Regions from separate parts of the Paenibacillus sp. TC-CSREp1 genome, predicted to be linked through region 2. Evidence: riboswitches for the same ligand, from Rfam matches in the RefSeq annotation. Region 2 holds a riboswitch; the other holds the start of a gene.
The links. Region 2 has a riboswitch for glycine ahead of gcvT (glycine cleavage system aminomethyltransferase GcvT). Riboswitches for the same ligand answer to the same signal wherever they lie in the genome.
Positions count from the first base shown of each region.

Region 1: it holds a riboswitch for glycine, as region 2 does, so the genes downstream of both, sdaAB (L-serine ammonia-lyase, iron-sulfur-dependent subunit beta) here and gcvT (glycine cleavage system aminomethyltransferase GcvT) in region 2, are expected to answer to the same signal.

Region 1 is NZ_JBNOKM010000015.1:38,881-55,298, reverse strand. It holds gene ACQSGY_RS22110 (response regulator transcription factor) at 31-753, shown strand; gene ACQSGY_RS22105 (sensor histidine kinase) at 750-2,213, shown strand; gene ACQSGY_RS22100 (LolA family protein) at 2,250-3,341, shown strand; glycine riboswitch at 3,722-3,850, shown strand; glycine riboswitch at 3,855-3,991, shown strand; gene sdaAB (L-serine ammonia-lyase, iron-sulfur-dependent subunit beta) at 4,105-4,794, shown strand; gene sdaAA (L-serine ammonia-lyase, iron-sulfur-dependent, subunit alpha) at 4,784-5,710, shown strand; gene ACQSGY_RS22085 (alpha-glycosidase) at 5,889-7,649, opposite strand; gene ACQSGY_RS22080 (response regulator transcription factor) at 7,885-8,568, shown strand; gene ACQSGY_RS22075 (HAMP domain-containing sensor histidine kinase) at 8,664-10,124, shown strand; gene ACQSGY_RS22070 (ABC transporter ATP-binding protein) at 10,261-11,175, shown strand; gene ACQSGY_RS22065 (ABC transporter permease) at 11,172-11,888, shown strand; gene ACQSGY_RS22060 (ABC transporter permease) at 11,890-12,621, shown strand; gene ACQSGY_RS22055 (PAS domain S-box protein) at 12,918-15,626, shown strand; gene ACQSGY_RS22050 (L-lactate dehydrogenase) at 15,768-16,418, opposite strand, start outside.
Region 2 is NZ_JBNOKM010000018.1:80,778-97,195, forward strand. It holds gene ACQSGY_RS24750 (flotillin family protein) at 1-167, shown strand, start outside; gene glcT (glucose PTS transporter transcription antiterminator GlcT) at 331-1,185, shown strand; gene ptsG (glucose-specific PTS transporter subunit IIBC) at 1,473-3,530, shown strand; gene ACQSGY_RS24765 (HPr family phosphocarrier protein) at 3,608-3,883, shown strand; gene ptsP (phosphoenolpyruvate--protein phosphotransferase) at 3,876-5,588, shown strand; gene gcvPB (aminomethyl-transferring glycine dehydrogenase subunit GcvPB) at 5,847-7,457, opposite strand; gene gcvPA (aminomethyl-transferring glycine dehydrogenase subunit GcvPA) at 7,454-8,812, opposite strand; gene gcvT (glycine cleavage system aminomethyltransferase GcvT) at 8,809-9,951, opposite strand; glycine riboswitch at 10,191-10,291, opposite strand; glycine riboswitch at 10,295-10,418, opposite strand; gene gcvH (glycine cleavage system protein GcvH) at 10,764-11,153, shown strand; gene ACQSGY_RS24795 (PTS mannitol transporter subunit IICB) at 11,595-13,058, shown strand; gene ACQSGY_RS24800 (BglG family transcription antiterminator) at 13,124-15,235, shown strand; gene ACQSGY_RS24805 (PTS sugar transporter subunit IIA) at 15,237-15,671, shown strand; gene ACQSGY_RS24810 (mannitol-1-phosphate 5-dehydrogenase) at 15,668-16,418, shown strand, end outside.

The sequences.
Region 1 (16,418 bases), on a different contig from region 2:
ACACTTTAAACATGGGAGGATGAAAGCGCAATGACAGACAAGGATAACATACTGCTGGTAGAGGATGACCCGGAAATAGCCCGTATTCTGCTGGATCATCTGCGCCGTGAAGGGTATGCAGTAACCTGGGCATCAAGTGGACTGGAGAGCTGGGAGGACTTCAGACAGGGGGAGTATCAGCTTGTCCTGCTTGATCTGATGCTGCCGGAGATGGACGGATTTACCGTATGCAAACATGTCAGGTTAATCAGTGATGTTCCCGTATTAATCATGAGTGCACGTCACCAGGAGGAAAGTAAACTGAAGGGGCTCGGCCTAGGTGCGGATGATTATATCACGAAACCCTTCAGCCTGGCTGAGCTTACAGCGCGGATTGAAGCCCATCTGAGCAGATATCGCAGATATCAGGGGAGCCACCCCCGTTCCTCATCCAGTTCTGTTTTTCAGCAGTACAATGACGGATTATCCATCCACCCGCTGAATCAGCAGGTGATGCTGAATGGTACCGAGCTGCAGCTGACGGGAAAAGAAGGAGCGCTGCTTATGCTGCTGGCTTCGCATCAAGGCCGGGCATTCACGAAAACGGAAATTTATGAACATGTGTGGGGCCAGCCGGCAGAGGGAAGCTCAAGCACAGTCACTGTACACGTGAAAAGTCTGCGCGCAAAGCTGGGAGATGAGCCGCATCAGCCGCGCTGGATTCAAACGGTATGGGGCAGCGGCTACCGCTTTATTGGGGAGCGGATCGAATGAAGCTGAAATATTGGCTGATGCTTGCGTTCCTGATTGTCATGTTATTGCCTGTGGCTGCGGGCTGGGCATTGTTTTCCTTGTATAACTATTATGAAAGTCAGCGCGCAGTAGCTGAGTACGTGGAGTTATCCGGACGTTTCGCTCCTATAGAGAAGGCACTGGATAATCCGGAGCTGTACCAGCTGCAGTCTCCCGAGCATCAAATTCTCCCTGAGCTTGCCAGTGAACAGGTGAGTTTCAATCTGTATCTGCCCTCTGGCATTCGGGTGTACAGTTCTGGCGGGGATACATGGTCATCAAGCGGATACACGGTAAGAAGCTCTGAATTATACCGGAACCTGTACAACCTGCAGATTCGTCACCGTACATTTTCACTGAAGAAACCGGTCTGGAATCATGGAGAACTGGCGGGCATTTATGAGATAACGATGCTGCGTCAGGACTGGCTTGAAGGCATATCGATTCGAACAACCTGGGTTGTCGGCGGAGCAGTGTTATTCTTTGTACTGTTGTATGGGACGGTGTTGTGGCTGCTATCCCGAAAGCTATTCTTTCCCATGAGAGCTTTGATGAACAGGATGCATGCGTTTGCCCGTGGAGAACAACCGGATGTTGTACGGGCAAACATTCGGAACGATGAGATGGGTACGCTGCTGCAGCAGTTCGATGCGATGCAGCAAACGGTCAGGCAGACTCAGGCAGAGGTGGAGAAGCAGCAAAAAGAAAAAGAGATGATTGTAGCCTCTCTGTCTCATGACCTGAAAACACCGTTGATGTCCATCAGTGCTTATGCGGAGGCAATCAGCATGGACAACCGTTCTGAACGATTGGAGAGACAGGAGTATAAAGATGTTATTGCGAGAAATGTGGAACGTATGAAACAGATGATCGGTGAGCTTGAGATGTATACAGCGCTTGGCTCCAGTGATTCGGAACTCGCTATGGTTGAGGTGGAAGGGGAAGAGTTTTTCGAGATGCTGCTGGGCAGTTACGGAGGACTTGCGGAACGTGATCATTACAACATGCAGGTGTCTGTACGCACGAATCATCTCTACCGGATTCATCCTGAATCACTGATGCGCCTGACCGATAATCTGGTGCATAATGCGCTTCGTTATACGCCTCCCGAAGGTAGAATCGGACTCGCTGTAATTGATTCAGTGGAGGAGCTCCCCGAATGGATGAATCCGTTACTCGGAGCGGAGCTTGATCCTTACAGAACCGGGGCAACGATCATGGTGGTTCAAAATGAAGGTCCTGCAATTCCTCCAGAACAGCTGGAACGAATTTTCGAGCCGTATGTTCAATATCACAAGCAGGAGAGACATGGCTTCGCAGGAGGCTCGGGCCTGGGATTAAGCATAGCCAGAAGGATTGCATTAAAGCATGGAGGGGATATGCGCATGTGGTCCTCGGAACAATACGGGACTGCGGCTGTGTGCCGATTGCCGGAACTGTAAAAATACACAGAAATTAAAGAAGGAGGATGATCGTTTATGATGAAGAAAGGATGGAAGCTGCTCGGAGCTGCCTTGATTGCCACTTCAATGTTAACAGGATGTTCGGAAAAGGAGGTGCTTGGCATGTCGGGGGATGACATGATTGAGAAGATTATTGCTGCCGAGTCAGAGCCGGCTTCCTACTATGCGGAAGGTCTTTTGAAGATGTGGACGGATGGGGAAATCACAAATACCGTACAGGTGAAGGAATGGGTAGATGGGAAAACAGGACAGCAGCGGGTTGAGACAGAGGAAGATGGAAATGTAAGTTATGCGGTTCATAACGGATCAGAGATTCTGATTTATGAGAAAGAGGCCAAGACCGCTTTTTCAATGGACTCCTCCTCGTTTCAGCAAGAGCCTAACCAAACCCAAAAGCAGATGCTGGTGGATCAACTGGAACGGATGCGTGATTCCCACAACGTGAAGACGCTGGGCCAGGAAACGCTTCAAGGTCATGAGGTAATTCACATTGAACTAACACCCAAGGATGAAAATTCCCTGTCGATGTCATCCGAATACTGGATAGACCCCAAGAAGTGGATGGTTATTAAAGCGACCAGTACGTACGGGGATACCAAATCGGAGGTACTGTATGACCTGATTGATTACAATCCTGAATTCACGGACAAGACGTTTACGCTGGACATCCCTGCAGACGTTGAGATCCAAAAGATGAATGATGTGATGAATAACAAGGAGATAACACTGGAAGAAGCAGAGAAGGCAGTGGGGCAGCCGTTTCTGCAATATGTAGGGAAGGATCTGGAATTGTCGAGAATCGAGATGACTTCGTCCGTGAGTGAAAGCCGGGATGAGGTGACGTTATATTATGTGAAGAATAACAAGCCTGAGATCAGTATAACGGTATTCCAGGCACCTGAGGAAAATGTAGATGAAAAGCTGCTGCCAGAGGAAAAGAAAGTAACAATCCGTGATACGGAGGGTTCGTACATGTCCATGATTCGCAATCTGTCATGGAGCGAGGAAGGTTTGCGATATTCGATCATGGGAGAAAATGATGCCTGGACACAGGAGAAGCTGCTGTCGTGGGTGGATGCGCTCCAGCTTGCAAAGCCAAACAAATAATATCCTGTGAATAGTGAGCCTTGAACAATATTAGGGCGTGTCTTGAAACCTACTGAAGTGCATCTTTTACCGCCTTTTCGCCCCCTGCTGCGTCACTTTCCCTTGACGTGCCCCGGCACGCCTGCGGGAAACTTCCTGGCTTGGAACGAAAATTCAGCAAAATCTGCTTCCTTCAGAGTTTTCAGACACGTCCTAGTGAAAAATGCATATTATTATAGAAACGAAGGAATCCTTACTTTCTGACAGTCAGGGATTCCTTTTTATTACAACAGGCATGTTGCGTCACTTTAGTTGACATAAATTGAGCGGCATATTAATCTGTATATGATTGAATGAATGCCAAAAGCGTGATTCGTAATGAAATAACAGAATAAAGCGAATGATAACGAGCGGGAGAGACCTGAGCGGACTGCACGTAATGTACAGGCCGGGTTCAGGCACCGAAGGAGCAAGCTGTTATGCACCCGGCATAGCGGTTAATCTCTCAGGTAAATGTACCATCGTTGGACGCAGCTCTGGAGAGTGCGCAGAAGAAGCGCCACCCAAGGGGTATATGATTGATCAGCTCGGTAACAGGCGGGTACTGGAACGTACTTGACTTTGTTCTGACGCTGCTGCGATCATGAAACTCTCAGGTATCAAGGACAGAGAGAGGGCTAACGGCCTTCTTCTGTCCTTTTTTGATGTCATCATTCAGTAAATCAGGAACATTATGGCGGTCTTGTCTGAATAACGATGACGAAACCAATTGGAGGGTTACAACGTGCGATTTAAAGATGTTTTCTCAATTATCGGTCCGTCGATGACAGGACCATCCAGTTCACATACAGCAGGTGCTGCAAGGCTCGGCCGTATTGCCCGCCAATGGCTGGGTTGCACACCGGAACGTGCGCGGCTCACACTGTACGGATCATTTGCAGATACGTACCAGGGACACGGGACTGATCTGGCACTCATTGGCGGCTTGCTCGATTATGTTACGGATGATCCGCGGATACCGGATGCAGAGCAGTATGCAGCCGAAGCGGGTATGGAGGTTGAATTTTATACGAGTGGTCTACCAGCTCCCCATCCTAACACGGTTAAGATTGAACTCTGGCATGGTGAACGGCAGTGCTCATTAATGGGGGCTTCCATTGGCGGCGGCAGTGTGTCGGTGAATGCGCTGAATGATTTTCGCGTGCAGATCAGTGGGGAATTTCCGACCTTAGTGTTAAGACATGCGGACAAGGCAGGTGTGCTCGCCTCGGTCACTTCAACGATTAGCTCATCTGGAGTGAACATAGGTTATATGCAGGTGGATCGAAAGGCGCGTGATGGAGAGGCTCTGACGGCGATGGAGATGGATGCTCCTCCGAGTGAAGAGGTTCTGAAAAAACTGCGTTCGCTGGATCACGTGCTGGACATTCGTGTGATTGATCTGAAGAGAGGGGTTGACCCGAATGCGGTTTAAGCATTTGCATGAATTAAACGCGATCTGCACAGCCGAGTCCAAAACGATTGCGCAGCTAATGATTGAGGAGCAGGTGCAGGAGACGAACACACCGGAGGCAGACGTGGTGAAGCAGATGTCGGAATACTACCAGGTAATGAAGGAAGCCGTGCGCAAGGGGCTCACTGAAGATACGACCTCGCGCAGCGGACTGACGGGTGGAGACGGGAAAAAGATGGCCGAATACATTCGCCAAGGGCAGACCTGCTCCGGTGACGCTTCTGCGCTTGCTATGGCCTACGCTCTGTGTGTATCAGAAGTGAATGCTTCTATGGGACGTATCGTGGCTACGCCAACAGCGGGCTCCTGCGGTATTATTCCGGGTGTGTTCATCAGCTCGCAGGAACGCTTTGGCTGGACGGATGAACATCTGGTGAACGGACTGTTCTGCGCCGGGGCTATCGGTTACGTTATTGCCAACAACTCCTTCATCTCCGGTGCGGAAGGCGGCTGTCAGGCCGAGGTAGGGTCTGCAATCGGTATGGCTGCGGGTGCGATGGTGGAGCTGCGCGGCGGCACGCCGGAGCAGGTCGTGCATGCGGTCGGGCTGGCTTTGAAAAATACACTGGGCCTCATCTGTGATCCGGTGGCTGGCCTGGTAGAGATTCCATGCATCGTGCGTAACGGACTCGGTGCTGTTACCGCACTGGCTGCGGCAGATATGGCTCTGGCAGGGGTGCGTAGCGCCATTCCTTCCGATGAAGTCATCGATGTTATGCTGGAGGTGGGCAGTGCGATGCCTAGCCGTCATCGTGAGACAGCGCAAGGCGGGCTGGCCCAGACCCCTACAGGACGCAAAATGATGGAAAAGCTGGCTAAGCCTAAGGCGAAGCGGGCAGAGCCGGAAGACAAACCTGATATCCCAGGTACCGATTAAGGCAAAACAAGACAAAACGAATACAAAATCACATGACAAAAAAAGCGTCCATCCACCTGTGAATCAGATCAGGTTATGATGAACGCTTTTTTATATGGACTGTCTGTCCCGTTTGTCGACCTGTAGCATCGTTGTGAACATATACTTAATCCATGCCAGGTGAAGATTATGGCTATTATTATTGCTCCGCCAGTTCCGTACGCATAACGGCATAGCCATAGGCAGGCAGTTCAATGGCGAGAACCCCTTGGTCTATAGCGGTGCGGTGATTGCCTTCAAACAGCTCGGTCCAGGGCTGATCGCCTGCTTCCAGCTCAACGATGGCGGTTTCCTCCGAGCGGTTGAACAGCACCAGAATGCGCTCGGTATCACTCTTGCGTTCCATTACGAGCTGACTGCCGCCCGCACGGGCTTGCAGAAAGCGAACCGTGCCTTCGGCTCGCAATGCCGGATGTGCATGACGAAGGGCAATCAGCTTTTGATAAAAGCCGAGCAGTTCCCGGTCCTGCTTCGCCTCATCCCACTCCATGCATTTGCGGCACCCCGGATCATGTTCCCCGTCGAGGCCAATCTCGTCACCATAATAGATGCACGGTGCTCCCATATAGCTGAACTGGAACAATGCGGCCAGCTTCATCTTGCGCTGATCTCCCTCGCACAAGGTAAGCAGGCGTGGGGTATCATGACTGTCCAGCAAGTTGAAGGCTACCTCACTCGCCTGAAGCGGATAGCGGGATAACTGGCGGCCGATGGAGTTGGCGAATTGTTCGGCGTGCATCTTATCTTCAACAAAGAAAGCATTCACAGCTGCCGTAAACGGGTAGTTCATTGCGGCATCAAACTGGTCACCCTGCAGCCAGGCAGATGATTCATTCCATATTTCGCCCAGAATATAGGCGTCGGGGTTAGCTGCTTTCACGACTCGGCGGAAATCACGCCAGAAAGCATCATCCACCTCATCGGCCACATCGAGGCGCCAGCCGTCCGTGCCGATTTCCTTGATCCAATACTCGGCTACTTCAAGCAAGTAGGCTTTAACATCGGGGTTTTCGGTATTCAGCTTGGGCATATGAGCTTCAAAGCCAAACGTCTCATAGGTTGGAATGCCATTCTTCACGGTCAACGGAAATTCATGAATGTGAAACCAGTCCTTGTATTTGGATGCCGCACCGTGCTTCTGCACGTCGAGGAATGGGGCAAAGGTTTTGCCAGAGTGGTTAAATACCGCATCCAGCAGGACACGAATGCCTCGTTCGTGGCAGAGCTTGACCAGACGTTTCACCGTATCTGCATCACCAAAATGACGGTCCACGCGCAGATAGTCCTCGGTATCGTATTTATGGTTTGTCGTAGCCTCAAAGATTGGAGTAAAGTAGATCGCATTAATGCCAAGTTCGCTAAGGTAATCGAGATGATCCATCACCCCTTGAAGATCACCGCCAAAAAAATTAAACGGTGTAGGCTCACCGCCCCAGGGTTCGACCTTCTCGGGATTGATGGCAGGATTACCGTTCGCGAACCGCTCGGGGAAAATCTGATAAAATACCGCATCCTTCACCCATGCCGGGGGTGTAAATACAGCTCCTGCATGAATATAAGGAAACTGAAACATTCGCCCCGGATCATCCGGCTCCTCTTCCTGGAAGTCCGTCTCGGTCATCCAGATCTGTTTATCTCCGCTTTTAAGCAAAAAAGCATACTTCAATCGACGATACGGAGGTTTCACTTCCCCCTCGTAATAATCAAACATGGAATCTGACGTGAATTTGGTCAACGGCACGATATCCCGTGTTTCCTCCCACGCATATTTATCCCCGGTCAGGGCATAAACCTCGGTCAAGTCATTCTTTTTGGCACGTAGGCGCAGGTGAATGGTATCCCGGTCATAGGCATAGGCCCAGTTCCGTTTGGGTTGGTGAAAGATGGCTTCGAGCAGCATGTGAAATTCCTCCCGTCAGATGTGTATAGGATATGCAGAAGCAAGTGTGGTATATGTAATGCTTATCGGACTATTGTGAAGCTGAATGATTCGGATAATATTACGTCAACACAGATTGCGTTATAATAACCTTGAAGGCAGGTCATCTGTAATGATGATGAAGTGATGCGGATATGCCAAATCTGCCCAGATATATCATTAACCCAAAGGGTAGTGAAAGGAAACGAGTACATATATGAAAAACAAATTGTTATACATTGAAGACGATACCGAAATTGCGACATGGGTAAGAGAGGATCTGGAGGACCGCGGTTATGAGGTCATGTGGCTGGGCAGCGGAGAGGGGGCTGTTGAGGCGGCGACAGGCTGTTCTTTGGTGATACTGGACGTTATGCTGCCAGGGCTGGATGGATTTACAATAGGACAGCGTTTGAAAAAGGAGTATCCTGCTGTGCCGATCGTTATGCTTTCAGCCAGAACGTCGATTGACGACAAGCTGCATGGGCTTGATTTTGCCGATGACTATGTGACCAAGCCCTTTCATCCAGACGAGCTTGCTGCCCGCATTGAGGTGCAGCTGCGCAAGGCAGGTGCGGCTGTATCCAGCAATAATGTTTTGAAGCTGGATCATCTGGCGATCTATGAGAAGGATAACCGGATCGTTAACGAGCAGACGGGAGAAGAAATTATTTTATCAGGCAAACAGTTTCACATTTTCTCGTATCTGCTCAGAAATATGGGGATGATCCGTACCAAAGAGCAGATCTATGAGGCGGTATGGAACGAACCTTATCTGGATGGAGACAAGACACTAATGGTACATATCCGGCATCTGCGGGAGAAGCTGGAGCTTGATCCGGCGAACCCGGTCATTATTCAGACCGTGCGTGGTGTAGGATATAGGGTGAAGAAGCCATGATCAGCTGGCTCCGGAAACGAAAAGTAAAGAGAATGGAACGGAATGCGACATTACAGCCCTCTGTCCGGCCCAAAATGAAGTTCGGACGTTCTTTGATGACAAGATACATGCTTCTCATTTTGGCGGCTGTGTTGTTTGTGCCTGTTGTGGTTCCTTTGGTGGCATCGGTTTTCATTGTGGTCATCAGCAATACCAGCGATAGTATAGACGCACCTTACGGTAACGCTGATAACATTACCAATCTGTGGGTTAGTGAATCCAAGAAGCTGGATGGGGCATCGGATCAGAATATTAATACACGAATGAAACAGCTGCAGGAGAAGTACCCCAGATCGGCCATGTATCGTGTGAATGCAGAAGGCAGAACGGTGCTAATTCTTGGTGGCGAAGAAGCCCGGGTGTTGAAGTCAAAACCATCCGACACTTCACAGGTCATGCCCGGGACCTCAGATACAGATGTCACACTGCAGTGGCCTTCCGTAATTGGAAAGGAGGAAGAGACCTTAATTCCTGCAGCATGGACGGCAAATTATGCCATACAGTTCATGAAGAAGGCGCCCTATCGCGATCCACTAACCGTTGTTGCTTATATTGGAGGTGGAAATGAAAACAAAGGACAAGGTTTCATGGTGATCGAGGTCCCTCGTAAATTCATTCAAAAGACTTCCAGTAGCGGGGTAGTAGAATTCATCTATTTTGGCGTAGTTATGCTGCTTGTTTTTGTTTTATTCATCGTGCTGTCTATTCTGTTTTTCGCTCAAATCCGCAAGCGGCTCGTTCGCCTTCAGACGGCGATGGCTGCCCCGGATCATGAGGGTATTCCGAATCCTGTCCATATCCGGAGAGCGGATGAAATCGGGCATCTGGAGGAATCCTTTAATCAGATGGTGTATCGGTTGACGGACAGCATCCAGCGGGAGCGGGAGGAAGAGCAGCTTCGCAAACGGCTGGTTGCGGGTCTCTCTCATGATCTGCGCACACCCCTGACGGTTATTCGCGGTCACATGCATGCATTGCACAAAGAAAATCTCAGCGAGCAGGGCATTCATGCACTGGTTCGTATGGAAAAGAAGATGCAGGATCTCAGTGAGCTCATAGATAATATGTTTTCATATAATCTGCTGACGAGTGGAAGGTACACGCTGAAGCTGGAGCAGAAGGATGTGCTGCGTATGGTCAGAGAAGCCGTGGCTTCGTGGTATCCCGTGTGGGAGAAGGAGAACTTTGAGATTGATATTGATCTGCCGGAAGCACCATTGATGTGGGATGTGGATGAGCAGGGAATGAGGCGTGTACTGGATAATCTGTTTCAAAATGTAGTTCGTCACGCGGCGAGCGGCAAATATATCCGCATATCGACCGAGCAGGTGCAGGGCAAAACCGCCCTGGTCATTGAGGATCATGGGCCAGGGATTCAGCCGGATTCAGGAACGAAGGGTACGGGGCTCGGGCTATCGATCGTAGATTTGTTAATTCGCGAGATGGGCCTGCGCAAACGGGTTGACAGTTCCGAGGCAGGTGTCCGTACCTATCTGTACAGCGGGAGAGAAGGATAGGCAGTCGGGAGAATAGACGAGTGTTCTATCATTTATGTCGGGCCGCTATACCGAGCCTCTTTTTAAACTAATCTTAAACTTGCACGCAGGCTTGCCTTAACCTTGGAGGGTTACGATAGTTCCGAGGTGATTAATAGTGAGTGAAAATATTATTCAAACGGCAAATTTATGGAAAACATACAAGGACCGTGCAGCGGTTCGTGAACTTGATCTGCATATTAAAAAGGGAGATATCTACGGCTTTCTCGGTCCGAATGGTGCCGGTAAAACTACAACCATCCGCATGCTGCTCGGCTTGATCAAACCAACCAAAGGTGTCATCCGTGTCTTTGACAAGGATATTCGCAAGGAACGTATGGACATTTTGCGCCGTGTAGGTTCTCTGGTGGAGTACCCGTCCTATTATGGACATCTGAATGCGGTGGAGAATCTTGAAGTGCTGCGTCGTATTATCAACGTGCCCAAGTCCAGAATTGACGAGGTATTGTCTATTGTTGATCTGACCAAAGATGCCAAACGGGCCGTCAAAGGATACTCCCTGGGTATGAAGCAGCGTCTGGGTATTGCCAGTGCACTGCTGGGTGATCCCGAATTGCTCATACTGGACGAGCCGACCAACGGACTCGATCCGGCAGGTATTCAGGAAATTCGTGAGCTCATCAAACGTATGCCGCTGGAGCATGGCATTACCGTACTGGTCTCCAGTCACTTGCTGAGTGAAGTGGAGCAGATGGCAAGCCGTGTCGGCATCATTCGGGAAGGGAAAATGGTGCTGCAGGATACCATCGCAAGTCTGCAAAGCCAGACGGGAAGCACTATTAGACTTATGGTATCAGCGCCGGAGGAAGCGATTAAACTGGCTCGTGAACAGGGTCAATTCGGTCAGCAGCAGGGCGCAGTACTAACCTTCCCTTATATGGATAACACTGCGGTTGCCCTTCTCATTCGCCGCCTGATTGAACAGGAGCATGACGTGTATCGGGTGGAAGAACAGCGCCAGTCTCTTGAGGATCTGTTCCTGCGTGTTATTGGTGAGGGGGCGTCTGTATGACCGGGCGTGCATTATCTTCGGATTGGCTCAAGATACGTGGGAAAGGCATCTGGTTTCTGGTATTTCTGGCTCCAATCGGATTAACGGCCATGCAGGCCTTGAATTTCGGTTTACGGCTGGATTATTTGAAAGAGCAGTACGCAGGTAACCTGTGGGGTGGTTTGCTGGGCAACGTCTTTATTTTTGTACCGCTTGCATTAATGCTGGGTGCGACAATCCTTAGTTCCATGATTGCCGGAATCGAGCATGAGCAGGGCTCGTGGAAGCAGCTGCTCGCACTGCCCATCTCCAGACCTGCAGTCTATCTGGCAAAGTTCCTGCTGGCTTGCGTGCTGCTGATCATCTCCAGTCTGCTGCTGACGGCTGGTGTTGTTGGATTAGGACTGGTGCTTGGCTTCGATGCCAAAGAAATACCTTGGGCACAGGCGCTGAAGCTCGGACTAATGCCTCTGGCCGGTGCGCTTCCGGTATTGTCCATTGAATTGTGGTTTACGCTGGTATCCAAAAACCAGGCGCTGCCGGTTACGTTCGGCATTATTCTTGCCATTACCGGCATGTTCTCCTTAACCATCTCCCCACACTTTCCACTGGCTTGGGCGCAAATGGCATGGAGTTCACCGACTCCCTACTTGTACGCGGGTATGGGCGCAGGCTTGGGAATTCTGATTATGCTGACGGGCATGATGCACTTCAGCAGAAAGGATGTGGCCTGACATGAGCTTTACGACGACCTATTTTCGTATTCTTTCTGCTGAACGATTGAAAATGGCCAAATCGCCGGTTTGGCTCCTTGTACTGATCAGTCCGCTCATTTCCTTGCTTATCGGTCTGTTGTCTTCTACGGGGGATTGGAATGCTTTGATGTCAGTAATGGTTATGCTGCATGGGTTGCTACTGCTACCGATGTTGACAGGTGTCTTCACTTCGTTTGTTTGCCGATTCGAGCATGCAGGCGGTGGCTGGAAGCAGTTATTGGTTCTACCACTCACACGAGCAGGTGTATATTGGGGCAAATTCACCATCGTAATGGCTCTGGTGGCTGGCACACAGCTGCTGCTGCTCGGCAGTATTCTGCTGACAGGCATGATCCAGGGCATGGCAGATCCTATCCCATGGAGTCTGATTTTGGGCAGATTGCTGCTCGGTTTTCTGGCTTGTGTACCGCTGGCTGCATTGCAGATGTTTGTTTCTCTGATCTGGAGCAGCTTTGCCGCACCATTGGCATTAAATTTTGCACTAACCATTCCGAATATTCTGGTTGCGAATTCAGCTACGTATGGACCCTATTATCCATGGGCCCAGCCGATGATTCTGATGGTTCCGATCGATGGAGCAGGATTCGGGGCATTCAATGTTCCGCTAAGTACACTTCTGTCGGTAGTAGGAGGCAGTGCTGTTTTGTTTATCGCCATGGGCATGATCTATTTTTCCAAAAAGGAAGTATAAAGGGCTTGTCACTTTCAATATCTCTCTTGGGACCGCTGCATCGTTATTCGTATGCGGGCGGTCTCAGGGGATTTTTTTATTTTCGGCTTCCACATGTTCCATTTTTTTCATCATGATAGCTGTGAATTTTATCATAGGATATAGGCAAAATGAGACGAGAATCTGGTAAAATAAAAAAAGCTGTTTCTAGTCGGTCTTACATGGTTATTCGAGGGTAAGCCTTGTTACAGCCAAGAGTGGGGTATATTGAAATAAAGGTGAAAAGAAGATTTGGCTGAGAAAAGAGGGGTAGGCCTTTGGAATTGAATAAAACGGAAACCCTGAAACGAATTATTTCTGAGGGAAGCTCTTATCGGTCATTGTTTTTTAACCACCCGGATGCCATCTATGTCATGGACATTGAAGGAAACCATATCGATGCAAACCCTTCATTCGAACGGTTATCCGGCTACAAGATTGGAGAGCTTGCAGGGGTGAGTCGGGATCGCATCAGCCCGCCTGAAAGTGAGACAAGACGAGAGCAATTCATTGAAGAGGTGCTGGCTGGACATTCGGTCAGTGAATCCATGGCGTTTTATCATAAAGACGGTTCTGTGAAGCATGCACAGGTTACTTATATACCCATTACCGAAGGTAAAGAGGTTGTCGGCATTTACGGCATTGCCAAGGATGTGACGGACAAGGTGAAAATGGAGCGGGAGCTGCAGGAGACACAGGAGAAGTATCAGGTGTTGGCGGAACATGCACAAGACCTGATAACTACCTGTACTACGGATGGCACGTTGTTATATGTTTCTCCATCGGTTTATACGCTGCTGGGGTACGAGCCGGACGAGGTTACGGGTAAATCGTTCAAGTCCTACTGTTACCCGGGAGATTATCCTGATCCAATGGAGCTTTCGAGTATTGGAAATGGATGCAAGATGAGAGTGCTGCATAAGGAAGGGCATTATATCTGGATGGAAACACTGGCGAAACCTGTAGCTGGAGAGCAGGGCGAGGTTAGCCAGATTGTCAGCATCAGTCGGGATATCACTCAGCATAAGGATGCAGACCGGCGTCTTCGCGAAAGCCGCCAGAGGTACAAGTCATTGTTTGAATATAATCCCGCTGCCGTATACTCCTTGAACCTGGAAGGCGAGTATAGTGCGGTGAACAGCAATATGGTGCAAATGCTGGACATTCCGCGCAGCAAGCTGATCGGACAATCATTCTTGTCCAATCTGGAGAAGAGTGAGAAGAACAAAGGAGAGGCCTTCTTTGAGCTTGTAAAACAAGGAGAGCCTCAATATTACGAGACACGTGTCGTTAGTTCAAGCGGCCGCAAGATAGAAGTATCGGTAACGAATGTTCCGATTATTGTAGATAAGGAAATGGTCGGTGTCTACGGCATCGTATCCGACATTACGGAGCGCAAGGAGTATACGGAGAGGATTCAGGAGCTGAGCAAGCAGCATGAGTTGATTCTGAATACCGTAACGGAAGGCATTTACGGCTTGGATACAGACGGCATTACGATGTTTATGAATCCGGCGGCTGCTTCAATGTTTGGATATGAAGCCCATGAGTTTATCGGCAAAAGCTCACATCCCATTATCCATCACTCCCGAGCCGACGGCAGCTATTTTCCTAAAGAGGAGTGCCCGATCCATATGACAGTAATGGATGGGCATGCCCGGTCGGTGATGGAGGATGTGTTCTGGCGCAAAGACGGCAGCAGCTTCCTGGTCCAATATCAGGTGACTCCGATCATTGATGAGGGACAGATTCGTGGTGCAGTTATTGTATTCAATGACGTTACCGGAGAGCGCGAGATTGTTCGTGCCAAGGAGACGGCCGAGCTGGCTGCCCAGGCAAAATCGGAATTCCTGTCGCTTGTGAGTCATGAGATTCGTACACCGATGAACGGCATCGTGGGTATGACCGAGCTGCTGGTAGGCACGGACTTGTCTGAGGAGCAGCGCGAGTATGCACAGATCATTCAGGAGAGTGGCGATGCATTGCTGAATATTCTGAATGATATTCTCGACTTCAGTAAGCTGGAATCCGGTAAAATGGCACTGGCCTATGAGCCGTTCTCGCTGCGCAAGATGCTGGAGCAGGTCGCGGAGCTGTTCAAGCCGCGCGCGGATGAGAAACATCTGGAGATTCGCTTCCGCCTGAATCCAAGCATTCCTGACTACATGGCAGGGGATGCGATGCGAATCCGCCAGATTCTGGTGAACCTTGTTGGCAATGCGCTCAAGTTCACCGATCAGGGAAGCATTGAAGTGACGGTTGATATGATCAAGGGCGGCAGACCGGAAGATACGGTACTGGATTTTGCTGTAGAGGATACAGGGATCGGGATTCCTGCGGATAAGCTGGATCAGCTGTTCCAGTCGTTCTCCCAGCTGCATCCAGTTATTAACCGCAAGTACGGCGGTACAGGGCTGGGGCTGGTGATATCCAAAAGGCTTGTGGAGATTATGGGTGGATCGATCAGTGTAGAGAGTACGGAGGGTAAAGGTTCTATTTTCCGATTCGCGATTCCCGCCGCACGGGTGGAAGCGTCTGGAGAGAAATCGGCGAGTGAGTTCCAGCATGACCGTACACGTCAAAGTGACAAGGTTGCCATGCGCATTCTTGTGGCGGAGGATCATCCGGTCAATCGAAAGATTCTGCAGGAATATCTGGAGAAGCTGGGTTATCAGGCCGATGTGTGCACTAACGGTGTGGAAGCTATTGACGCGATTTCGCAGAATGTTTATGATATCGTGCTGATGGACATTCACATGCCTGTCATGGATGGGCTCAAGGCCACCGATCTGTTACACAGGCTTATCCCGGAGGATCGGATTCCTCCGATTATCGCCGTAACGGGCAATACGAAACGCGAAGATAAGGAAGCTTGTCTGGAAATCGGCATGCGAGATTTCATTAGCAAACCGGTGATGCTGAGTGAGTTAAAGCGTGTCTTGCAGCAATGGGGTCCTTCCGATGAACCGCGGCTTGCTCCGAATTAATCCATAGAAATTAAACAACCTCAATATCCACAGACTGTGTGGTGGATATTGAGGTTGTTTTGGTTGTTTTGGTTGTTTTGATTGTACGCCTGGCATCAGGGTGGCTGCCTTTACCCAGAATCCCTATTCAATACTAAGGATTCAGGCGATGGTCAGACGGTTGATATTGCCTGATAAAATTTCGCAGGAGCGATTAAACTTGTCATATTCCGCTCCGTCAAGATTCAGTTCGATAATCTCCTGAATGCCGCCTTCGCCAATGATGGCAGGGACACCTGCACAGACATTTTGTTGTCCATACTCTCCCTCCAGAATCGCGGAGACGGCAATGATTTTATGCTCATCGTTCAGGATGGAGCGGGTAATATGGGCGAGGGCATTACCGATGCCGAACTGGGTTGAGCCTTTGCGGGTAAAAATCTCCCAGCCGGCGTCCTTTGTTTTTTTGGCGATATCGTCCAGATCGAGATGTTTGAAGCGCTCCTTGTGCTGCTCCAGAATGTGCAGGATCGGTTTGCCGCCGATTGTCACATGAGACCAGGCGACAAATTGGGATTCCCCGTGTTCCCCCAGTGCGTAACCGTGCACACTGCGCGGGTCGATGGAGAATACCTCGGACAGCAGCGTTTTGAGCCGTGACGAGTCAATGGAGGTTCCGGTTCCAATGACACGCTCGCGCGGCAGCCCGGATAGTTTCCATACCATATACGTAACGATGTCTACAGGATTGGCCGCGACCACAAAAATGCCGTTGAAACCACTGTTCATAATGGGAACGACGATGTCTTTGGC
Region 2 (16,418 bases):
CACCCGAAATGTTGAAAAGTGTGTCTGGCATCGACGTAGAGCAGCTGATTAAAGGTTTGACGAAAACAAAAGCAGCTGTACCCACCGCTGTGCAATCGAGTGAGCCTGTGAAGGCGACCTCACCAGTGATCGAGAGCCTTGTGGAAAGAAGCGAGAGCAAGGAGTAAGAACTGGCAGCGGCATTACAAGGCTTGTCTATTGACCTTAAGGCGAATTTTTGTTACTTTTTAAGCGAGACGTCCGGCGCGGTTTGCCCGCTCCGGTCGTTTTTTTGTCTGTAACAAGATGTGTGCGGCACATCCAAGATGGTGTGAAAAAAGAGGTGCAAAAATGAGCAGCCTGCATGTAAATAAAGCGCTAAATAATAATGTAATTATTGCACAGCATCCAGAGCATGGTGAAGTCGTGGTCATCGGCAAAGGCATCGGCTTTAATCGGAAGCCGAGTGATGACATTCCACTGACGGCTGTGGAGAAAATGTTTATTTTGAAAAACCAGCAGGAGCAGGAGCAGTACAAGCAGCTTCTCCCACAGGTAGATGAAGCGTTGATCGAGATTATTAATGAAGTCATTACGTATATTGCAGAGCGTACGGACGTTCCGCTCAATGAACATATTCATATTGCCTTAACGGATCATATTTCTTTTGCCTTGAAGCGCAAAGAGCAGGGCATCGTCATTCAGAACCCTTTCTTATACGAAACACGGGAGATATATCCCGATGAATATCGAATGGGAGAGTATGCGATTCGTTTGATCAAGGAAAAAATGGGTGTGGACTTGGGCCAGGATGAGATCGGGTTTGTTGCTTTGCATATTTATAGTGCGATGACAAACCAGAATATCTCCCAGGTGCGGGAGCATTCGCAGTTAATTACGGATCTGGTGAATCTGGTTGCCGATCAGCTGGATTATTCGTTTGAAACGCAATCATTGGATTATTCCCGTCTGTTAACACATCTGCGGTTTGCTCTTGAGCGTATACGCCGCGGAGATAAGGTGGAGGAGCTTCACAAGCTGGATTCGTTGTTAAAATTGGAGTATCCCGAAATGTACTCGCTTGCATGGAAGCTGACCAAGGTGATGGAAAAACGACTCAAGCTGCCCGTTTATCCGGCAGAAGTTGGATACTTAACCATACATCTGCAGCGACTGAATCAGCGGAAAGAGGAAGAAAATCAGTAAAGTGTGCTCCGAAATAAAACAGGAATAACGTTTTTTTCTGTAAAGGCTTGCAATACGTGCAGAGTGATGCTACAATGGTGACCGTAATCAAGCAACTGAATAAACATAAGCGACGTGTTACTGACTCGATCAGGCATGAGTTAATTTGAGTGTGATTGTTCTACCTTTTTAAGGGTATGCTATACCCCAAGGTAGGCACAGTTCACTTTTATTAGTTCATGCCTTTTTTGTGTTCCCTTGCTTGCATCACGACATATACACTCACATGAAAGGAAGAATACGACGCGATGTTTAAAAAGCTTTTTGGAGTATTGCAAAGAGTAGGTAAGGCGCTCATGCTGCCAGTAGCGATTCTGCCAGCGGCCGGTTTGCTGCTCGGAATTGGTAACATGCTGGTCAATCCTGATTTCTTGCAGTACGTTACTGCGCTCGATACCCCTTGGGTAAACTCGATTGCAACGATCATGATGAACGCAGGTCAGATCGTATTTGATAATCTGGCATTGCTATTTGCGGTCGGTGTAGCGGTCGGACTGGCTGGCGGTGAAGGTGTTGCAGGACTTGCAGCCATCATCGGTTATCTGGTCATGAATGTAACTTTAGGTTCTGCTGTAGGGGTTACCCCTGCCATGATTGGCAAGGTGCCGGGTTATGCAAGTATCCTGGGGATTCCTACATTAAGCACAGGGGTATTTGGAGGTATCATTATCGGTATCGCCGCAGCACTGTGTTATAATCGGTTCTTTAAAATAGAGCTGCCGTCTTACCTGGGATTCTTCGCAGGTAAACGTTTTGTTCCTATCGTTACTTCAGTCGTTTCCCTGATTCTCGGGTTGCTGCTCGTAGTAATCTGGCCTCCGATTCAGAACGGATTAAATGCGATTTCTCACTTCATGGTGGATACCAGTCCGACCTTGTCGGCTTTCATCTTCGGTGTTGTGGAGCGCTCACTGATTCCGTTCGGTCTGCATCATATTTTCTACTCTCCATTCTGGTTTGAGTTCGGTGAGTATGTGAACAAAGCCGGCGATGTCATTCGCGGAGACCAGAAGATTTTCTTCAGCCAGCTGCGTGATGGTGTTGCGCTGACAGCGGGAACGTTCCAGGTTGGTAAATTCCCGTTCATGATGTTCGGTTTGCCAGCTGCCGCACTTGCGATGTACCATGAAGCAAGACCTGAGCATAAAAAATATGTTGCAGGTATCATGGGTTCTGCTGCACTGACATCGTTCCTGACAGGTATTACAGAGCCGCTTGAGTTCTCGTTCCTGTTTGTAGCACCGATTCTGTTTGCTGTACACTGTATCTTTGCAGGTTTGTCCTTCATGACGATGCAACTGCTTAACGTCAAAATCGGGATGACCTTCTCAGGTGGTTTCATTGACTTCCTGATCTTTGGTATCATTCCAAACCGTACGCCATGGTGGGACGTTATTATCGTTGGTCTGATTCTTGCGGTAATCTATTATTTCGGTTTCCGATTCATTATTCGCAAGTTCAACCTCAAAACGCCGGGACGCGAGGAAGCTTCTGCTGAGGCTGCATCGAGCAGTGGTGCTTCAGGCTCTGCTGATGATCTGCCGCATAATATTCTCGAAGCGTTTGGCGGTAAGGAAAATATCAAACATCTGGATGCATGTATCACTCGTTTGCGGATTGAAGTTAATGAGAAATCGAATGTGCAAAAAGATCGTTTGAAGCAGTTGGGTGCATCTGGTGTGCTTGAAGTGGGTAATAATGTTCAAGCCATCTTCGGAACACGTTCCGATACGATTAAATCCCAAATGCAGGATATCATTGCAGGACGTACGCCTGCACCAGCTCCCGCTGCAGAGGTTAAACCAACTCCTGAAGAGGAGAAGGCGCAAGGAGAGCAGGGCGAACGCATTGTACCAGAGGATATCGTTATGCCGGTTAATGGTGAGCTGCTTGATATAACCAACGTACCTGATCCGGTCTTTGCTGAAAAGATGACAGGTGACGGGTTCGCTATTTTGCCACATGATGGCACGATTACCTCCCCTGTGTATGGTAAAGTATTTAATGTATTTCCAAGCAAACATGCCGTAGGTATTATGTCCGATGGCGGCAAGGAAGTGCTTGTTCACATAGGTGTCAATACGGTGAAACTGAAAGGTCAAGGTTTCAACGTACTGGTTCAGGAAGGTGACCTGGTATCTGCGGGTCAGCCGATTATGGAAGTGGATCTGGAGTATGTAAAAGCAAATGCTCCGTCCATCATCTCTCCGGTGATTTTCACCAACCTGCCAGAAGGCTCCACCGTCACACTGAAGAAGAGTGGCGTGCTCAAAGTTGGCGATCAGCCGATCATTGAGATAAAATAAGAACTGTTCCAACGATGGCAAGCAAGTGTAAATATACGCAATGCCTAAACTAAACTACCGAAAGCGAGATGATTGTAATGCAACAAACATTCAGAATTACAGACGAAGATGGTATCCACGCACGTCCGGCAACTGCCCTGGTTAATACAGCAAACAAATTCAAAGGTGCAGAATCTTTTGCAGAAGCTAACGGCAAAAAAGTAACATTGAAATCCATTCTGGGCGTTCTTTCTCTCGGTCTGGAGCAAGGGGACACCATCAGCATTATCGTTGAAGGTGAAGGCGAAGCAGAAGCTCTGCAAGCTTTGACTGACGTTATGGTTAACGAAGGGTTGGGCGAAATTAATGCTTAATGTTTCCGGGATCGCGGCTTCGGCGGGTATCGCTATCGCCAAGGCGTTTATCTTGGAGCATCCTGACTACTCTGTAGAAAAACGCCAAATTAACGACGTTGACGCAGAGATCGCTAAACTCGACTCGGCTCTGGGCAAGTCCCGGGCTGAGCTCGAAGCGATCAAAGAGCGTACTTTACAAGAGCTTGGCGAGAAAAAAGCTGAAATTTTCGCATCGCATTTGCTCATTCTGGATGACCCGGAACTGATTGATCCGGTAAAAGCCAAAATTGCGGATGAAATGGTGAATGCTGAATTTGCACTGAATGAAACAGCTTCCCAGTTCATCTCCATGTTTGAAAATATGAAGAGTGCATACCTGCAGGAACGTGCAGCAGATATGCGTGACGTGACAAAGCGTGTGCTAAATCACTTGCTTGGCATCGACTTCATGAGCCCGGCTGAGATCAGTGAAGAAGTGATTGTGCTAGCGGAGGACTTGACCCCTTCCGATACAGCTCAATTGAACCGCCAGTATGTTAAAGGTTTTGCGACGAACATCGGTGGACGGACTTCTCACTCTGCAATCATGGCTCGTTCGCTCGAAATTCCGGCTGTAGTCGGAACGAAGGACATTTTGTCTCAAGCGAAACAAGGCGACCTGATCATTGTTGACGGTCTGGACGGCCACGTTCTGGTTAACCCTACAGACGACGTAGTTGCTGAATACCGTGCCAAACAGGAACAGTATGATGCACAGCGTGCGGAGTGGAGAAAACTGCGTGACGAACCGACAGTTACCGTGGACAACGTTCATGTGGAGCTTGCTGCAAACATCGGTACACCGAATGATGTAACAGGTGTATTGGAGAACGGTGGCGAAGCCGTAGGTTTGTACCGTACCGAGTTCTTGTACATGGGCAGAGACAAGCTTCCTTCTGAAGACATTCAGTACAATGCTTACAAAGCGGTACTTGAAAAAATGGAAGGTAAACCGGTCGTTGTGCGTACACTCGACATCGGTGGGGACAAAGAGCTTCCTTATCTGGATCTGCCAAAAGAAATGAATCCATTCCTCGGCTTCCGCGCAGTTCGTCTGTGTCTGGACCGTCTGGATATCTTCCGTACACAATTGCGTGCGTTGCTGCGTGCAAGTGTACACGGAAACCTGCGTATCATGTTCCCGATGATCGCAACACTGGGTGAATTCCGTGAAGCAAAAGCTGTTCTGCTCGAAGAGAAGGAAAAGCTGGTCGCTGAAGGGATTGCTGTTTCCGACAGCATTCAACTCGGTATCATGGTCGAAATTCCATCAACAGCTGTAATGGCGGATCAATTCGCCAAAGAAGTGGACTTCTTCAGTATCGGTACAAACGATCTGATTCAGTACACGATGGCTGCTGACCGGATGAACGAGCGTGTATCTTATCTGTACCAGCCTTACAACCCGGCCATTTTGCGTTTGGTTAAAATGGTTATCGATGCAGCGCATCGTGAAGGCAAATGGGCTGGCATGTGCGGTGAGATGGCAGGAGACGAAACAGCAATTCCATTGCTGCTGGGTCTCGGACTGGATGAGTTCAGCATGAGCGCAACTTCCATTCTGCCAGCTCGCAGCCAGATCACCAAGCTGTCCCGTGCGGATATGCAGGAACTGGCAGCCAAAGCGTTGGAAATGCAAACCGCTGAACAAGTGGTTGAACTCGTTCAAAGCATTCAAGCGTAATTTTGCCGGAGTTTCCTCCGGATTTGAGGTTTTCTTTTTCCGAATTAAAGGGCTGCCCTGGGCAGCAATATCGCCGGTGTCCACGAATCAAGTGGGTGCCGGCTTTTTTTGTTTTCACGTTGGAAATATTAGTCGCAATGCACGCTACAAATAAATCCAAAAAATCCCCTTGCACAGTCGAGGGAATACCTCCACCCGCACAAGGGGATGACATGCAGTCAATCAGCAGCAAGTAAATTAACGGTTATAAATCGATGCTCAGCTGCAGGCACAATTCAATACAGGTTTACGTGCCGCGGTCGTTTCATCCAATCGTGTGACGGGTGTGCCATAGGGTGCGTTCAGCACCACTTCAGGTGTTTCTTCCGCTTCCTTGGCGATGCGAATCATCGTATCAATAAATCCGTCGAGCGTTTCTTTGCTTTCGGTCTCGGTTGGCTCAATCATGATACATTCCTCAACATTAAGCGGGAAGTAGATCGTTGGCGGATGATAGCCAAAGTCCAGCAGACGCTTCGCCACATCCAGTGTGCGTACACCGTACTGCTTCAGTCCGCGTCCTGACATCACAAATTCATGCTTGCATACACCCGGATAAGGAATCTCATAGTGAGGTGCGAGACGAGCCATCATATAGTTGGCGTTCAGCACGGCACATTCGGATACACGGCGCAGGCCTTCCGGGCCATAGGTACGAATGTAAGCATAGGCACGAACTAGGATGCCAAAGTTGCCATAGTAGGCTTTTACCCGGCCGATGGATTGATCTCCTTCATAATCCAGTGAATAAACACCCTGATCATTCTGAACAACCATCGGTTTGGGCAGGAACGGGATCAGACGGCTTTTCACACCGACCGGACCTGCACCCGGGCCGCCGCCGCCATGCGGGGTGCTCATCGTTTTGTGCAAGTTCAGATGCACCACATCAAAGCCCATATCCCCTGGCCGTGTAATACCCATGATGGCATTGGAATTGGCTCCGTCGTAATAAAGGAGGCCACCAGCCTCGTGTACGATCGCCGCAATCTCTTGAATGTCCTTCTCAAACAAGCCGAGTGTATTCGGATTTGTCAGCATCAAGGCAGCGGTATCCGTTCCAACCGCCGCACGCAGCGCCTCCAGATCAACAAGACCGTCTGTACGGGAAGGAATCGTGACGGTTTCGAATCCCGCCACCGTTGCGCTGGCCGGGTTCGTGCCGTGAGAGGAGTCGGGCACGATAACTTTGGTACGAAGCTCACCGCGACTTTCGTGATAAGCGCGAATCATCATCAGTCCGGTCCATTCGCCATGTGCACCTGCAGCCGGCTGCAGGGTCACGGCATCCATGCCAGTCAGCCCGGCCAGATCCTGCTGTAACGTATACAGCAGTTCCAGCGCACCTTGAAGGCTCGATTCATGCTGGTAAGGATGGATTTTGGCAAAGCCGTTATACCGGGCAACATCCTCGTTAATCTTCGGGTTGTATTTCATCGTACAGGAGCCAAGCGGGTAAAATCCGTTATCTACCCCGAAGTTGCGGCGGGATAATGCAGTGTAGTGGCGAATGACATCCACTTCAAATACTTCCGGCAAGGCTGCAGCTTCTGAGCGTAGCATTTCCCGGGGAATCAACGTGTCGGCGTCCAGACGGGGCACATCACACTCCGGCAGGGAATAAGCTACGCGGCCCGGACTGCTCAATTCAAAGATCAATGTTTGCTCGGGAGCAGCCGATGAGGCAGTTTGCAGGTTGACAGCTGCGGATTGCAGACCAGTCTCGGGCTGCTGATTCGTAGGTTGAACTGCACTGGTTGTATCAGCATGTGAATTTGTTTGGCCTTCCGATGAGGCTCCGGCCGCTTTTGTTGTCATTTCCTGAGTCACAGTGATCCCTCCAATACACGTGCGAATTCGTCAATCTCTTCTTTGCTGCGACGTTCGGTAACCGCGATGAGCATATGTCCTGCAAGCTCTGGATAGTTCTTCCCAAGCTCATAACCACCGATGAAGCCTGCATCCAGCAGCTTCAGCTGGAGGGCATCCACATCGGTTCCTTCCGGAAGCTGGATCACAAACTCGTTAAAGGTAGGAGCTGAGAAAGTCAGGCTTACCCCCGGCATCGCTTTGAACTTCTGGAGCGCATAGTGGCTTTTCTGTAAATTCAGGTCAGCGACATCGATCATACCCTGTCTTCCCATAGTGGACATGTAAACGGAAGCACTTAACGCGAGCAAGGCCTGATTCGAGCAGATGTTGGACGTCGCTTTTTCGCGGCGGATGTGCTGCTCGCGCGCTTGCAGCGTCAGCACAAAGCCACGTTTGCCGTTGCGGTCGGTGGTCTGACCGACGATGCGACCGGGAATCCGGCGCATGTGAGCCTGGGACACGGCGAAGTATCCGCAAGTGGGTCCGCCAAGCGAAGCGGCGATTCCAAGGGGCTGCGCATCGCCTACTACGATGTCGGCACCCAGCTTGCCTGGGGCTTCCAGCAGACCGAGCGACAGCGGGTTGGCGCTCACAACGAGCAGGCCTTTGTGTGCATGCACAAGGTCGGCAGCCTGTTTTACATTTTCCACAGCACCGAAGAAGTTGGGGCTTTGAATCATAACTGCTGCAGTGTCGTCCGAAATGGCTGCTTGCAGGGCATCCCAGTCCGTCACACCATCCTTGTAACCAATCTCCACGATCTCCAGACTCAAGCCATGTGCATAAGCCTGTAACACTTGGCGGGCTTCCGGGTGAACGGTACGGGATACGATAAGCTGTTTGCGGCGTGTGGCAGCTGCGGCGAGATTACCTGCTTCGGCAAATGCGGTTGCACCATCATACATGCTCGCGTTGGCTACCGCCATGCCCGTCAGTTCACAGATATAGGATTGAAATTCGAAGATCGCTTGCAGCTCCCCTTGGCTGATCTCAGGCTGATAAGGGGTGTAGGCGGTATAGAACTCCGAACGGGAAATAACATGGTTAATGACAGAAGGGATGTGATGATCGTAGATGCCTGCGCCGAGAAAACTGGCGTGTGTCTCGAAGTTGGCATTTTTACCGGCTTGTTTGGACATGTGACGGGTTAAGGCATATTCATCCAGTTTGGAGGATACGGGCAGCTCGCCCTGATAACGAATCTCCTGCGGGATGTCTTTGAACAGATCTTCGATCGTATCCACACCAATCGTGGCGAGCATAGAGCTCTGGTCCTGTTCAGTCATGGGGATATAGCGGTGCTTGCTCGTCATGCTTGCTCAGCTCCTTGGGTAGGGGTGTTTGACGTACGTGTCCGTTTATGAAAAGGGGTTCTGACGACCTCGGCTTTCAGCTTTTTGCCGCGAATCTCAATCTCCAGCGGTGTGCCCAGTGCGGCATGTCTGGCATCAATCAGGGCAAGGCCCAGATTACGCTTCAAGGTTGGTGATTGGGTACCTGTTGTCACTTCTCCAATCTGCACGTCACCTGTATAGATCGGATAATGCGGACGCGGAATGCCGCGCTCCAGCACTTCAATGCCAACGAGCTTGCGGGCAGGACCGTCATTTTTCTGCTTCAGCAGAGCTTCGTGTCCGATAAAAGGTCCGGCATTCAGCTTCACAAACATGCCAAGACCTGCCTCCAGTGGAGAGATGGTAGGAGACAGCTCCTGGCCATACAAAGGCAGCTTCGCTTCAAATCGAAGTGTATCACGAGCGCCAAGTCCTGCCGGAACCAGACCCAGATCAGCACCGGCTTCCATCAATCCGTTCCATACCAGAGCAGCCTGTTCTGCTGAAACGTACAGTTCAAAGCCATCCTCTCCCGTATATCCGGTACGCGATAACAGCAGGCTGACCCCGCATACGCTGGCATCCTGTACAAAGCGGAAAGGTTCGATCGAAGCTGCATCCGTGCCCGTGCCTGTAACTTTGCCGAGAATTTCGACTGCCAGAGGACCCTGCAGTGCAAGCAAAGCCGTCTGCTCCGAAACATTGGTCATGTTCACGCCAGGAGTCATGTGTTCTTGCAGCCAAGCCCAATCCTTGTCGATATTGGAGGCATTCACAACGAGCATATAGTGCTGCTCCGCCAACTTGTAGATCAGCAGATCATCCACCACGCCGCCATCAGGATAACACATCAGGGTATATTGGGCCTGGCCCGGTACGATTGTGGTTACATCATTGGTGGTCATGCGTTGTAAAAAGGCTTCCGCCTGCTCTCCCGTTACGGTGAATTCACCCATATGGGACACATCAAACAGCCCGGCACGCTCACGCACCGCTTCATGCTCCTTTTGAATACCGCTGAACTGCACCGGAAGCTCCCAGCCTCCAAAATCGATGCAGCGTACACCTTCATATTGAGCATATAGGGGGAAGAGTGGTGTTCTTAATAAGTCGGACATCCAATCACCTCGTCAAGGGCCGTTATCGGGCCAAGTATAGAAACGCGAAATCTGTGAATCAGGTAAAGATGCTAAACAACAAGCACATTCATAAGTATTGGATGAAGTCGTTTATGAAAGACACGCTGCCAAAGGCCGACGATTCGATATCCTGCATTCTTTTTTGGGGAAAAGGAAAAGGAAAAGGAAAAGGACAGGCCAAAGAACCGGCATGCCATATAGCACGCTGTATTCTTAGGCTCTGTCCCTTGTACCTGAGAGTTACCCCGCCGCTAGTGCAGACAGGTTTCCCCTTGGGTGATCATAACGTCCGTTAAGGACGATTAGATGCTCTCCAGAGTTGCGTCCTGTAAAAGTCCTTTTGCCTGAGAGATTCACCTCCGCTTGTCGGTGGTTTACTCCTTCGGCGCCGCCTTAAGTACATCCCCAGAACGGGTGTCACGGGCAGTCTCTCCCTTTACATTCATCCGCGGTTCATACGTAATGCAATTCAATTCAGTTGCTACTCTCATTAAAACGTGAATCCAATCATGATGTCAAGAACAATATCATTAAACTTGTATAAAAGACGAATATTATACTATTTATTGAATATAACGTTCGTATATTTAAAATGAGTGCGTTTACTATTCTATTATTATCCAGTATATGTAGAAAGAGTGCTTTTTGGTGATGGGACCACCGGCATGAATTTCGAATAAATTGTAAGCTATCTTGACATTTGAATGCGAAATATTTACGCTGTTGTTTGGGGAAGAGGTAAAGGTCAAAGAACGCATGCACTCATTATTGAAGAAGCGAGGCGGATATGGATGAGCGAATTGAGAAGTGATTTCCTGTACAGTGAAGAGCATGAGTGGGTGCAAACCGTTGGAGAGGATACCGTTCGGATCGGCATTACCGAGTTCGCACAGCATCAGCTGGGTGACATTGTGTTTGTAGAACTGCCTGACCTTGAAGCAAGTGTCGCTGCGGCCGAGAGCATCGGAACCATTGAATCGGTGAAAACGGTGTCGGACTTATTTTCGCCTGTTAGCGGTACGATTGTTGCAGTCAATGAAGCGCTGCAGGACTCGCCGGAGCTGGTGAACAGCTCTCCTTATGAACAAGGCTGGATGATTGAAATCCGTGTTGAGGGAGATTTACAGGCGGCTCTATCCGCACTTCTGAATGCGGACGCTTATCGGAAGCATATCGAGTAGATGATGCACTGCATGATCGGATTGATTTGTACTTACTGACATATATATTATCATATAACATTCAAAAAAGATGTTCTTTGAACCTGTGTGGGCTGCCAGCTCATGCAGGTTTTTTGATGTTTTTGCAGGAGTAGTTGAACGGTTTTTGAGCTATAACCATATGAATTCAGGATAAAAATGGGGAGTGCGGACCAAGCTATGATACTGCTTCCTGTACTGTATATGATCTGAATCATAGCCTGAAAAGTCCTTGTGTATCAAGGGTTTTAATGAATATGACTACAAAAAAGCGATTACATAATCTAATGTTGTCATCATTGTTCATGACGAAAGTACGCTTTCATTTGATTGAACAGCAGCGGTTTCTCGCTTAGGATTACAGCAGGGATGCATGACACCCCTTTCAAATTTATAATGACTTGATTCAAGGAGGATAAACCAATGAGTAATTTGGACCAAACGTCCAATTCCAAGGGTGGGTTACGTGTCGGTGTGCAGCGCTTTGGACGATTCCTGAGCGGTATGGTTATGCCTAATATGGGCGCGTTTATTGCTTGGGGATTAATCACCGCGATGTTTATCAAAACAGGCTGGTTCCCGAATGAAACGCTGTCACAGCTCGTTGATCCGATGATTAAATATTTACTGCCGCTGCTGATCGGTTATACCGGGGGTACGATGGTGCATGGAACACGCGGCGGGGTCGTCGGGGCGATTATGACGATAGGTGTCATTGTAGGCAGTGACATTCCGATGTTCCTTGGAGCCATGATTGCGGGACCGTTCGGGGCATGGGTGATCAAAAAGTTTGATAAATCGGTAGAGGGCAAGATCAGAGCCGGTTTTGAAATGCTGGTCAACAATTTCTCGGCCGGAATTATCGGCGGTATTTTGGGCATCATTGCCTTATTGGGGATCGGACCTGCCGTAGAGGCCATCAGCAAGGTGCTGTCTGCAGGCGTACAGGGTTTGATGAACCTGGGCTTGCTGCCGCTGGTCAACCTGATCATTGAACCAGGTAAAGTATTATTCCTGAATAATGCAATTAACCACGGGATATTAACACCGATTGCTACAGATCAGGCAAGAGAACTGGGTCAGTCCGTGCTTTATATGCTGGAATCCAACCCCGGGCCGGGTCTGGGGATTTTGCTGGCATACTGCTTCTTTGGACGGGGAACGGCGAGATCATCTGCACCGGGTGCAGTCATTATTCATTTCTTCGGCGGGATTCACGAAATTTATTTCCCTTACATTCTGATGAGACCTATTCTGATTCTGGCCGCTATCGCTGGTGGTGTAACAGGGACATTGACGTTCATGCTGACAGGAGCAGGACTGGTGTCGGCACCGTCACCGGGCAGTATCATTGCTTATTTCCTGCTGACGCCGAAAGGTGGATACATCCCGATGCTTGCAGGGGTTATCGTTGCTGCGGTTGTTTCCTTCCTGGTGGCCTCTCTGCTGCTCAAAACGGGTAAACAGAAGGATGAAGATCTGGAATCGGCCTCCAGCCGAATGAAGGACATGAAGAGTCAAGGCAATACGGGAAATGCAGCCATTACGGCAGATCACCGTGATGCAGACAGAGCAGCAAATATCGGCATTGCTGCAGCTGCCAAAGCAAAAGCAGATGTGAAAAAGATTGTATTCTCCTGTGATGCAGGTATGGGTTCAAGTGCCATGGGTGCTTCCATTCTTCGCAAGAAGATGAAATCCGAGGGAATTGATGTTGCCGTAACCAACACGGCGATTAGTGAAATTCCGCAGGATGCTGACGTTGTAATTACGCAAAAAACATTAACGGATCGAGCGCGTGCAGTCGCACCGAACGCGGAGCATATATCCATTGACAACTTCCTAAAAAGCCCGGAATACGATGCGCTTGTTGAACGTTTGAAGTAAGCAGTGAATCACTGCGATACAGCTTCAAACTAGGCGGCCGTTTTCCAAGAGCCGGAGGCTGAGATATGAGTATTACCAAAAGACAACGTGAAATTGTGGAGTTCCTGCTGGATCATCCTCATGAAGTCACGGCCGGCGAAATCGCCGTTGAAGTAAAAGTGAGTACCCGTACTGTGCATCGTGAGCTGCTGATGATCGAACAATGGCTTGAGCCGCTCGGGATGCGATTGGAAAAAAAATCGGGGACCGGCATTCGGATTGATTCCGGTTCCGGTTCAGATGACCTCAGTGCATTACGCCAGAAGCTGGAAGGTCATGAATATGTAGAGTTTACGCCGGAAGAGCGTAAGCTCTTCATGCTTTGCATCCTGCTCGATGAGGCAGAACCAGTCAAGCTGCTTGCTCTTGCTTCTGATCTGAAGGTGACGGTGTCTACCGTCACGACCGACCTGGATGATCTGGAATCCCGCATTCGTCAGGCGGGGCTGAAGCTGGTACGAAGGCGAGGATACGGGGTCAAAATTACCGGCAGTGAGGCGGTTCACCGCAGATCGATTGCCGCGCTGGCTCTGGAAGTGCTGGATGAGTCGGACCTTTTCGGCAGACAGCCAGAGCAGGGCGGTTCTATCGTAAATCAAAAGCTGCTTCGTATGATCGGGCATAGCGATGTGCTTACGATTGAAAATGCATTATGGCAGCCGGATATCGAATGGCTCGAAAAAATTCCTGAACGGCAGTATATGAAGCTGCTTATTCAATTATCAGCGGCAGTTGTTCGTATACGCAAAGGTTTCCATATAGAACGTGCACGATCAGGGGCAGAATCGGCTGTAGCTGCCAGGGCTATGGCAGAGGCGCATGAAGCACGAGTACCCGCATTTATGGCCTCCCGTCTATGCAGTGTATTATCCTCACAGCTTGACATGAGCTTTTCTGAGGAGGAGCAGCACTATTTTCACCAATTGCTAATCGAGACCGAGCAGCAGCTTCACTCCTCCGGTCTGCTCCCGATCGATGATCTGATTCTGATGGATCGGGTGCATTCGCTTACGGATCAGATGCAGGAAAGAACAGGGTATGCCTTTCATGAGGATCGTTTGCTTCGGGAAGGCCTGATTGCTCACATGATTCCGGTGATGGAACGTCTTGAAGGGCATCAGGTCATACGCAATCCGCTATTACAGCAGATTCGCAAGGATTATGACATCCTTTTTGAGCAGGTAAGAACGTCGGTGTTACAAGCATGGCCGGGAGCAGAGGTACCCGATGAGGAGATCGGTTTTCTGGTTATGCATTTTGGGGCATCCATTGAGCGGCTGCGTGCGTTAAAGCAGGAGATTCGCGCAATTGTGGTATGTAACAGCGGCATAGGCTCGTCCCGCATGCTGTCCAGTCGGCTGTCCAAGGAGTTCCCGGAAATACAGATTATAGACAGCGTATCCTGGTACGAGGCCACCCGAGTTCCGGCTGAGGAATATGATCTTGTGTTATCCACCGTTGATCTGCCGATGGAGGAAGATCAGTATTACAAAGTCAGCCCGCTGTTAACCGCAGAAGAAAGTGAGCGGCTGCGCCATTTTATCAAAACAACAACGTTACAGCGGCAGCACCGCAAACCTCGCGAAATGGGGAACGAGACCCGGAATCGTTATTCCGACCCGGATGCGATGGAGGCAACACTGCTTGAGATTGTACGTATCATTGGCAAGTTTCAGGTGCATGCCCTGGATAATGCTCATCTTGATTTTGCTCAAAGTGTGCTTGCCATGTGTAAGGTTGCTCATCGAGCAGGTGTACTGAAGGACCCGGGAGAGGTTGCGAAGCTGCTGGAGGTTCGTGAGTCGATGGGAAGTCAGAAGATTCCCGGCACCAGGCTGGCTCTGTTCCATACAAGAAGTGAGAGCATCTACAGGCCTTCCATTAGTCTGTTCCAGCTTGAGGAACCGCTGCTTCAGACGATGGATGATCCCGAGGGCGTCAGTCATGTGTTATTGATGCTGGGTCCGAAGGAATTGTCCAAGGAAAGCCTGGAGGTTCTCAGTGAAATTAGTGCATTACTGTTACAGGAAGAGATGATTATGTTGCTGGGTAAAGGGAGCAGAGATGAAATTATTCATTATCTGTCCCGGGAGCTGGTTGGATTTTATCGCAGCAAAAACGAAATTGGAGGGCATTAACATGAGTATGTTAACAACAGACAAAGTCATCATGAACGCAACGGCTCAGGATAAATATGAGGCCATTCGTATGGCAGGACAGATCTTGAAGGACGCAGGGCATATTACGGCGGATTATATTGACAAAATGCTGGAGCGTGAAGAGATCGTCTCCACGTATGTCGGCAACGGGCTTGCCATTCCGCACGGTACGAAGGAGTCCAAATCGGCCATCCTGTCTACAGGCATTTCGGTTATTCAATTCCCGCAGGGGGTTGATTTTGGAGAGGAAAAAGCCTACATGGTCATCGGCATCGCTGCACAAGGCGGAGAGCATATGGAGATTCTAACCAGCATTGCGGTCATCTGTGCCGAGGAAGAAAATATGGAAGCACTGCGTCAGGCGAAAACAGCAGAGGAAGTTATCACTATTCTCGAAAGTGAAATGGAGCTATGAAGGCTCTCCACTTTGGCGCAGGCAACATTGGACGTGGATTTATCGGCTTGCTTCTCTCTCGGGCGGGATACGAGGTAACGTTCTCGGATGTGAATCAGGAGCTGGTGCATGCTCTTCAGGAGCGGAGGGAATACACTGTCGAGCTTGCCAACGAGAGCAAGGATGAGGAGACGGTGAGCGGAGTAACAGCTATTGACGGTCGCGATCTGCAGAGGGTCGCAGAGGCCGTGGCTGAAACGGACCTGGTGACAACCGCAGTTGGTGTGGGGGTACTGAAGCATATTGCGCCAGGCATTGCGAAAGGTTTGGAGCAAAGAAGGCAAGCCGGTACTGTGCACAAGCCGCTGCATATTATCGCATGTGAAAATGCGATCGGTGGAAGCACCCAGCTGAAAGAGCATGTATATGCTTTGCTGGATGAGCAGGCTCGCGCGTTTGCTGATGAATATGTTTACTTTCCGAATTCGGCGGTTGACCGGATTGTACCGATTCAGAATCATGCAGACCCGCTGCATGTTCAGGTAGAACCTTTTTACGAATGGGTGGTGGATCGCTCCCAGATGGCGCCTGCCTTCAAACCAATGGATGGTGTCGTTTATGTGCATGATCTGGAGCCGTACATTGAGCGCAAATTGTTTACTGTCAATACCGGGCACTGCGTTGCCGCATATATCGGCTATGTGCACGGATATGATACGATTCAGCAGGCCATTGCCGACGAAAAAGTAAAATCTGTTGTATACGGGG